Fulvivirga ulvae: one gene and its partner. Each later gene encodes a partner of the first gene's protein in a complex. Links are inferred from orthologs where the notes say so. Each region holds a gene or a part of one and is shown on either strand. Other genes may lie near its edges.

Evidence for each region.
Region 2: the proteins of mfd (region 1) and uvrA are in contact, whole or in part, in a crystal structure (PDB 4DFC), measured with the Escherichia coli proteins. The link is inferred for Fulvivirga ulvae from one-to-one orthologs.

The regions. Positions count from the first base shown.
Region 1 is NZ_CP089981.1:2,156,883-2,161,119, reverse strand. What follows is about bases 1-3,912. They hold mfd (transcription-repair coupling factor), read left to right. Parts: upstream 1-343; coding sequence 344-3,712; downstream 3,713-3,912. Other genes in these bases: LVD17_RS08900 (hypothetical protein), read right to left, coding at 3,701-3,912. In the rest of the region: more of LVD17_RS08900, read right to left, coding at 3,913-3,952; LVD17_RS08895 (LytR/AlgR family response regulator transcription factor), read right to left, coding at 4,173-4,237. UniProt on the Escherichia coli protein: Couples transcription and DNA repair by recognizing RNA polymerase (RNAP) stalled at DNA lesions. Mediates ATP-dependent release of RNAP and its truncated transcript from the DNA, and recruitment of nucleotide excision repair machinery to the damaged site.
Region 2 is NZ_CP089981.1:2,496,987-2,500,764, forward strand. The notes cover bases 284-3,736. They hold uvrA (excinuclease ABC subunit UvrA), read left to right. Parts: upstream 284-677; coding sequence 678-3,536; downstream 3,537-3,736. Other genes in these bases: LVD17_RS10355 (aldo/keto reductase), read left to right, coding at 284-584; LVD17_RS10365 (substrate-binding periplasmic protein), read left to right, coding at 3,604-3,736. Outside these bases: more of LVD17_RS10355, read left to right, coding at 1-283; more of LVD17_RS10365, read left to right, coding at 3,737-3,778. UniProt on the Escherichia coli protein: The UvrABC repair system catalyzes the recognition and processing of DNA lesions. UvrA is an ATPase and a DNA-binding protein. A damage recognition complex composed of 2 UvrA and 2 UvrB subunits scans DNA for abnormalities.

The DNA of each region.
Region 1 (4,237 bases):
CTGAAAATGGTAAACAAAGCTATATGGGGAAATAGCTGGAATAAGCATTTGTAAAAGCCCTCCAGCCAATTTTTTGTAAAAGAATCGAGATTCTTTTACAAAGAGGAACTAAATAAAGTCAAAATCTAATATTTTAATTAAAGCCAAAAATTCCGACGCAATTTAAACATGGAATATTTAAAATCCAAAGTGCGATCCTCAAAAAAATCGTTTGAGAAAAAAATTATAATAGCTACATCTACCTGCTAAAGCAAAACTCATCTTCAAAATAACTTAACTCTCCCTTCACATCACTCTTCAATAATTTGCTACCTTTGCGACTTAATTTTTGACAGCACTAGGCGTGAAAGCAGGCGACCTGTTAAAATTGTACAAAGCGGATAGCATTATCCAGACGATAGCCGAGATAACCAAGGCTAATGAGGATCGCCATGTCCAGGTCAAAGGGTTGACAGGTAGTTTGGACGCTGTATTGATTGCAGCACTTTATCAAATCAACCACCAAAACCACCTGATCGTATTGCACGATAAAGAGGAAGCTGCGTACTTTCACAACGACCTTCAAAATTTACTTTCAGGAAAGGAAGTACTTTTCTTCCCCACTTCTTATAAAAGACCTTATGAGTTTGAGGAAACCGAAAATGCTAACGTACTCATGCGTGCAGAGATCCTCAACCGGGTAAATCACAAAGCATCGTCAGGTGAATTGATTGTCACCTATCCGGAGGCCCTGACAGAAAAGGTTATCAACAAAAAATCGCTGACAAAGAACACTTTTTCTGCTAAAGTGGGTGAGGCCGTAAACGTTGAGTTTCTCAGTGAGCTGCTCATGTCATACGATTTCGAAAAAACTGATTTTGTTTACGAAGCAGGTCAGTTTGCCGTTCGCGGTGGTATCATCGACGTTTTTTCGTATGCTCACGACTTACCCTATCGTATAGAGCTTTTTGGTAATGAAATAGACAGTATCCGCACTTTTGATCCTAATTCTCAGCTTTCGGTAGATCCGGTTAAAGAGATAAACCTGATCCCTAATGTACAAACCAAACTGATCCATGAGGAACGCCAGAGTTTCCTGGATTTTCTTCCCAACAATACAAAGATCTGGTTTAAGGATTATCAGCAAACACTGGATGTGATCGATGGTTACTTCAAACGGGCAAAGGAAAGCTTCGATGATATTTTGAAAGCCAGTGGGGAAACTCAGGTTATATTAAATCCTCAGGACCTTTTTGAAACCTCCAAAACTTTTGAAAGCCAGGCCATTCCTCTGGTTAAAATTGAATTCGGAAACCGCTTCTATTTTAAGGCATCGGAAACTTTCTCCTTTGAGTCTGAGCCACAGCCTTCATTCAATAAGAATTTTGAACTGTTGGCCAAAAACCTGAATGAAAATCAGGACCAGGGTTTTACTACGCTTATCGCTTCCGATTCTCAGCAGCAATTGCTGCGGCTTCATTCGATATTTGAAGAGATTGACCCAACGATTGACTTTCAGGATCTTAATGCCAGCCTGAGACAGGGGTTTATTGATAAAATTTTAAAAATCGCCTGTTACACTGATCATCAGTTATTTGAGAGGTTTCACAGATACAAAACCAAGGATAAGCATTCCAAATCCAAGGCCCTTACACTGAAGGAACTTCGTACCCTGCAACCTGGTGATTTTGTCACTCATATAGATTATGGTATAGGAAAATTTGCAGGTCTGGAAAAGCGTGAGGTCAATGGCAAAATACAAGAGGCAATCAGGCTGATCTATCGGGATGATGACTTACTTTATGTGAGTATTCACTCACTGCATAAAATTTCCAAGTATACCGGAAAGGAAGGTACACCACCTTCCATAAGTAAATTAGGTTCCCCGGAATGGGAAAACAAGAAAAAAAGGGTCAAGAAGCAAGTTGTAGATATTGCCAAAGATCTTATAAATCTTTACGCCAAGCGAAAGCAGGCACCTGGATATGCATTTTCGAAAGACAGCTTCCTGCAGGCGGAGTTGGAATCTTCGTTCATCTATGAAGACACACCAGACCAGGCAAAAGCTACGGCCGATGTAAAAGAAGACATGCAGCAACAGCACCCGATGGATCGCTTGGTTTGTGGTGATGTAGGTTTTGGAAAAACGGAAGTGGCTATAAGGGCAGCATTTAAGGCCGTAACAGATAATAAGCAGGTAGCAGTACTTGTGCCGACAACGATCCTGGCCATGCAGCACTACCGCACTTTCAAAGACCGGTTATCCGATTTTCCGGTAAAGGTTGAATATATTAATCGTTTTAAGAGCAGCAAGCAGATTAAGGATACGCTGAAAAGGGTTAAGGATGGTGAAACAGATATTCTTATCGGTACCCATCGGATAGTCAATAAAGATGTCCAGTTTAAAGATCTGGGCTTGATGATCATTGATGAGGAACAAAAGTTTGGTGTTAAGGTAAAGGAAAAGCTGAAAGAGATGCGGGTCAACGTTGATGCACTCACACTAACTGCCACACCGATTCCCCGTACGTTGCATTTTTCATTAATGGGAGCACGTGACTTAAGTATTATTTCTACACCACCACCCAATCGCCAACCAGTAACTACTGAGCTTCATACTTTTAACGAGGAAATTACCCGGGACGCCATTAGCTTTGAACTAAGAAGAGGAGGACAAGTGTTTTTTGTCCACAACAGGGTAAATGACATTGAGGGGGTAGCAAACATAATCATGCGATTGGTACCTGATTCGCGTGTAGGTGTTGCTCATGGACAAATGGACGGTGCCAGTTTAGAAAGGGCCATGCTCAAGTTTATTGAAGGTGAATATGATGTATTAGTTTCGACCAACATTATAGAATCCGGGTTGGACATTCCTAATGCCAATACCATAATCATTAATTCCGCCCACATGTTTGGTTTGTCAGACCTGCACCAAATGCGTGGCAGGGTGGGACGAAGCAATAAAAAGGCTTTCTGCTATTTGTTAACACCACCAACTATCGGTCTTTCATCAGATGCACGAAAAAGATTGAGTACACTGGAAGAGTTTTCCGATCTGGGTGATGGATTCAAAGTAGCTATGCGTGATCTTGATATCAGGGGAGCAGGTAATCTTTTGGGAGCTGAACAAAGTGGCTTTATCTCGGATCTGGGATTCGATATGTACCATAAAATACTGGACGAGGCTGTACAAGAGTTAAAAGAAACCGAGTTTAGAGACTTGTTTGTAAAAGAGCTTTCAGAAACCACTAAGGTTTTGGTCCAGGACTGTAACATTGAAACCGATTTGGAGGTAATCATTCCGGAAGATTATGTAAATAACATTTCCGAACGTTTAAGCCTCTATTCAAAGCTGGACAATATCAAAACCGAGCAGGAGCTGGAAAACTTCAGAAGCTCAATCATCGATAGGTTCGGTCCTATCCCTGAATCAGTAAATGAATTAATAGAAACTGTACGCCTCAGGTGGTTAGCGGAAAAACTTGGCTTTGAGAAACTTACGTTGAAAGGAGAAAAGATGAAAGCTTATTTCGTTTCATCTGACAAAGAGGAGTATTTTAAATCCGCGATATTTGGACGTATATTGGCGTTTGCACAAAGTAATTCTAAAAGGTGTCGATTAAAAGAAGTGAAAGATAAGCTGATTCTCACAGTCAATGAGGTATTGACTGTGAATCAGGCGATATCTCTACTTTCCGGTATTGTTCAAGAGGAAAAATCAAAAGTTTAATTCTGAAATACTTATGCAGTTTAGGTATGGATCCAGATCTGCTGTTTCTGTAAAAGCTTTTATACCCATAACTTTATTTTCATAAGGTGCATAGCAAACTTCGATGAAATATGAGTCTACGTGATAAAGGTAGAATTTTTTCTCATCCTCAACTCTGTAGATCATATAGTCTGCAAAGATAGTGATGTAATCACATTTTTTGTCGAAAGGTAAAATCTGGAAGTCATTTAGAGGTATCATAGCCAATGTAATTTTTTAGTTCTTACCTCTACAGAGATAAAGACTGTGCCATTGGCTTAAATGCCCTAAAATGTAAAATTTAAAGGTTGAGAGAATCAAAAACAACTCATTTTAGGATAGCGATTCCCAAAATGGGACGTGACTTATCGTGTATTATGTCCGTCTATCGCCGGTTTCTGAAAGTTATCGTCTATTTCTACATCTCACCCTGAATAGGAACTTAGAAGCTCATCAATTCTTTAAATCGTTGAGTCTGCCTTCTGGAGACATCCACTTCATGTCCAC
Region 2 (3,778 bases), 340 kb from region 1 along the record:
CCTCGAAAGAACATATCATCAATTCTGCTGAGCAATCACTTAAAAATCTCCAAACGGATCACATTGACCTGTTGCTGATCCACAGGCCTGATCCACTTATGCCGCCTGAAGAGGTTAGTGCAGCTTTTAGTCAGTTAAAAAAGCAGGGCAAAGTACTGCACTTCGGTGTTTCAAACTTTACTAACACACAATTTGAACTACTATCCAGGTACAGCGATGAGCCATTGGTCACTAACCAGATAGAGATATCCCTGTTTAAAAGTGAAGTTATGTTTGATGGCACATTGGATTATCTGATGACCCATAATATCAACCCTATGGCCTGGTCGCCTTTGGGTGGTCGGGATAATGTGATGTCTTTGGTTGGAAATCAGGAAGTACAACGAATTGCTACCAAATACAATGTGGAAACTGGGAATTTACTTCTTTCGTGGTTGTTAAAGCATCCATGTGGTATAATTCCCGTTATAGGCACTATGAATCCGGAAAGAGTCAGGTCTTCGGTAGAATCCCTGGCCGCTGACCTTGACAGGGAAGACTGGTTTGAGCTTCTTGAGCTTGTGAGAGGCTATTCTATTCCTTAGCCTGTTTCCTGTTTCGGATTGTTTTAAAGAAGTTGGATATAAACAATCTAAAGTCCAATTTTGTAGATTATTAAACAATACTCACCATAGCCTATGATCACTGATGCGGATGTAATGAAACAAGGGGATGACTTCGATATAACTGGCTATGACAGTATAGAGATATTGGGCGCCCGGGAGCATAACCTCAAGAATGTAAACCTTACATTTCCAAGAAATAAGCTGGTGGTGATCACGGGCATTAGCGGAAGCGGAAAGTCTTCACTGGCCTTTGATACGATTTATGCAGAGGGGCAGCGCCGCTATATGGAAAGCTTTAGTGCCTATGCGCGCTCTTTTATTGGCAATCTGGAGAGGCCTGACGTTGACAAGATCAATGGATTAAGTCCGGTAATTTCCATCGAGCAAAAAACCACCTCCAGGAATCCTCGCTCTACGGTAGGTACAGTTACTGAGATCTATGATTTTATGAGGCTACTTTATGCCCGGGCAGGGGAAGCTTTTTCTTATACCACCGGAGAGAAAATGGTGCGGCAGTCTGAGGACCAGATTCTTGACCATATTCTATCAGCTTATGACGGGCAGAAACTCACTATTCTAGCCCCGGTAGTGAAAGGGCGTAAAGGGCATTATCGAGAACTCTTTCAGCAGATAAGAAAAAGTGGATATTCCCGGGTGCGTGTGGATGGCGAGCTTCAGGAATTAGTGCCTAAGATGCAGGTTGATCGATACAAAACCCATGATATTGAAGTAGTTATTGACCGGATCGTTGTTGATCAAAATGACCGTTATAGGATCAGCCAGTCTTTGGCAACTGCATTAAAACAAGGTGAGGGTATAATGATGCTTTTGGATCAGGAAAACCAGATATATCATTTCTCAAAATATTTAATGGATCCGAAATCCGGGCTATCCTATGACGAACCAGCCCCAAATACCTTTTCATTTAACTCTCCTTATGGTGCCTGTCCAAAATGTAACGGGCTGGGAGTTATTGAAGAAATAACTGAGGAATCGGTAATTCCTGATAAATCCCTGAGCATAAGCAGGGGAGGAATATTGCCCCTGGGCGAATTCAGGGATATCTGGATTTTTAAAAAAATAGAAGCCATCCTGAAAAGATATAAGGTAAACCTGACTACACCTATCAGGGATATTCCGGAAGATGTTCTGAAAACTTTGCTGTATGGAGATTCCGTTCCGGTTGCAGTAAAATCAGTCAAATACCCCGGTACAGACTGGAATACCAAGTTTGAGGGCATTATCAAGTTTTTGGAGAAGCAGCGCGAGGGCGGTTCTGATAAGATACAGCAATGGATAAATGATTTTACCGTGTCGGTTACATGCCCTGAGTGTAATGGGGCCAGGCTGAAAAAAGAAGCCTTACATTTTCTTATCGATAATCAAAATATATCTCAGCTTGCGGAATATGACATCAAAACTTTATGGAGCTGGTTTGATGGCCTTGAACTGCGGCTTTCTGATAAACAGAATAAAATTGCGGCTGAGGTACTCAAGGAAATAAGAAAAAGGATTGGTTTTCTGTTAGATGTTGGACTTGACTACCTGCACCTCAACAGGCCATTAAAAACATTGTCAGGTGGGGAAGCTCAGCGTATCAGGCTTGCTACGCAGATAGGTACCCAGCTTGTAGGTGTGCTTTATATTTTGGATGAACCAAGTATCGGTCTTCATCAAAGGGACAATGTGAAGCTTATTAAAGCTCTTAAAGATCTTAGAGATCTTGGTAACTCGGTAATAGTGGTAGAGCATGATAAAGATATGATGCTTGCTTCTGATCATATTATAGATATCGGACCCGGGGCAGGTCGTCATGGGGGACATATAGTTGCCCAGGGCACACCGGATGATTTCCTGGAACTGGGTAGCGCTACGGCTGATTACCTCAAGGGTAAGCGCAACATTGAAGTGCCTTCAGAAAGAAGAAAAGGCAATGGAAAAAAACTTAAGCTTATCGGAGCAAGTGGACATAACCTAAAAAATGTCAACCTTGAGATTCCTTTAGGTACACTGACTCTTGTTACAGGAGTATCTGGTAGTGGAAAATCTACCCTCATCCACGATACATTGTTCCCTATCCTCAATCAGAAATTTTACAGGTCCAGAAGGGAGCCATTAGCCTATAAATCAGTAAAAGGGCTGGAGCATCTGGATAAAGTGATAGAGGTTGACCAGTCCCCTATCGGCCGTACACCCCGATCTAACCCTGCTACCTATACCGGAGTTTTTACAGATATAAGGGCATTATTTGCCGAGCTCCCAGAAGCAAAGATTCGTGGTTATAAGCCTGGTAGGTTTTCTTTTAATGTTAAGGGAGGACGATGTGAAACATGCGAAGGCGCCGGATTACGACTGATAGAGATGGATTTTCTGCCAGATGTACATGTACCTTGCGAAACCTGTAAAGGAAAGCGATACAACCGTGAAACACTGGAAGTGAGGTTTAAAGGGAAATCTATATCAGATGTACTTGAGATGACTGTAGAAGAGTCAGTTGAATTCTTTGAAAACCAGCCAAAAATACTCCGAAAAATTAAAACGTTGAATGATGTTGGCCTCGGTTACATTTCGTTAGGTCAGCATGCCACTACTTTATCCGGAGGCGAAGCTCAAAGGGTGAAGCTTGCCACTGAACTTTCAAAAAAGGATACTGGAAAAACATTGTATATTTTGGATGAACCTACCACCGGTTTACATTTCCAGGATATTCAGCATTTACTTGATGTACTTAACCGATTGGTTGACAAAGGCAATACAGTGTTAATCATAGAGCATAACATGGATGTGATCAAAGTTGCCGATCATATAGTTGACTTAGGCCCCGAAGGCGGAAATGGTGGAGGAACAATCGTTTGTTCCGGTATCCCGGAAGAAGTAGCTAAGAATGACCAAAGCTATACAGCCAGATTTTTAAAGGATGAATTATCATAAAAAGCTTGATTTTGTGTTTATAATGGGATAAACTTCGGACTAATCCATTTAAACCATCCTATACATAATGAACAAATTTTTGAAACTATGTCTTGCTTTAATTTTATCTCAAACAATATATCTCAATAGCTTTGCGCAACTCAGAGGAGACACCTATGCTGAGGCAAAGGCAAAGGGTACGGCCAATTGGGTATTTACATATTCTGAAGCGCCGGGATTTGCAGCTAAAGTCAATGGCAAGA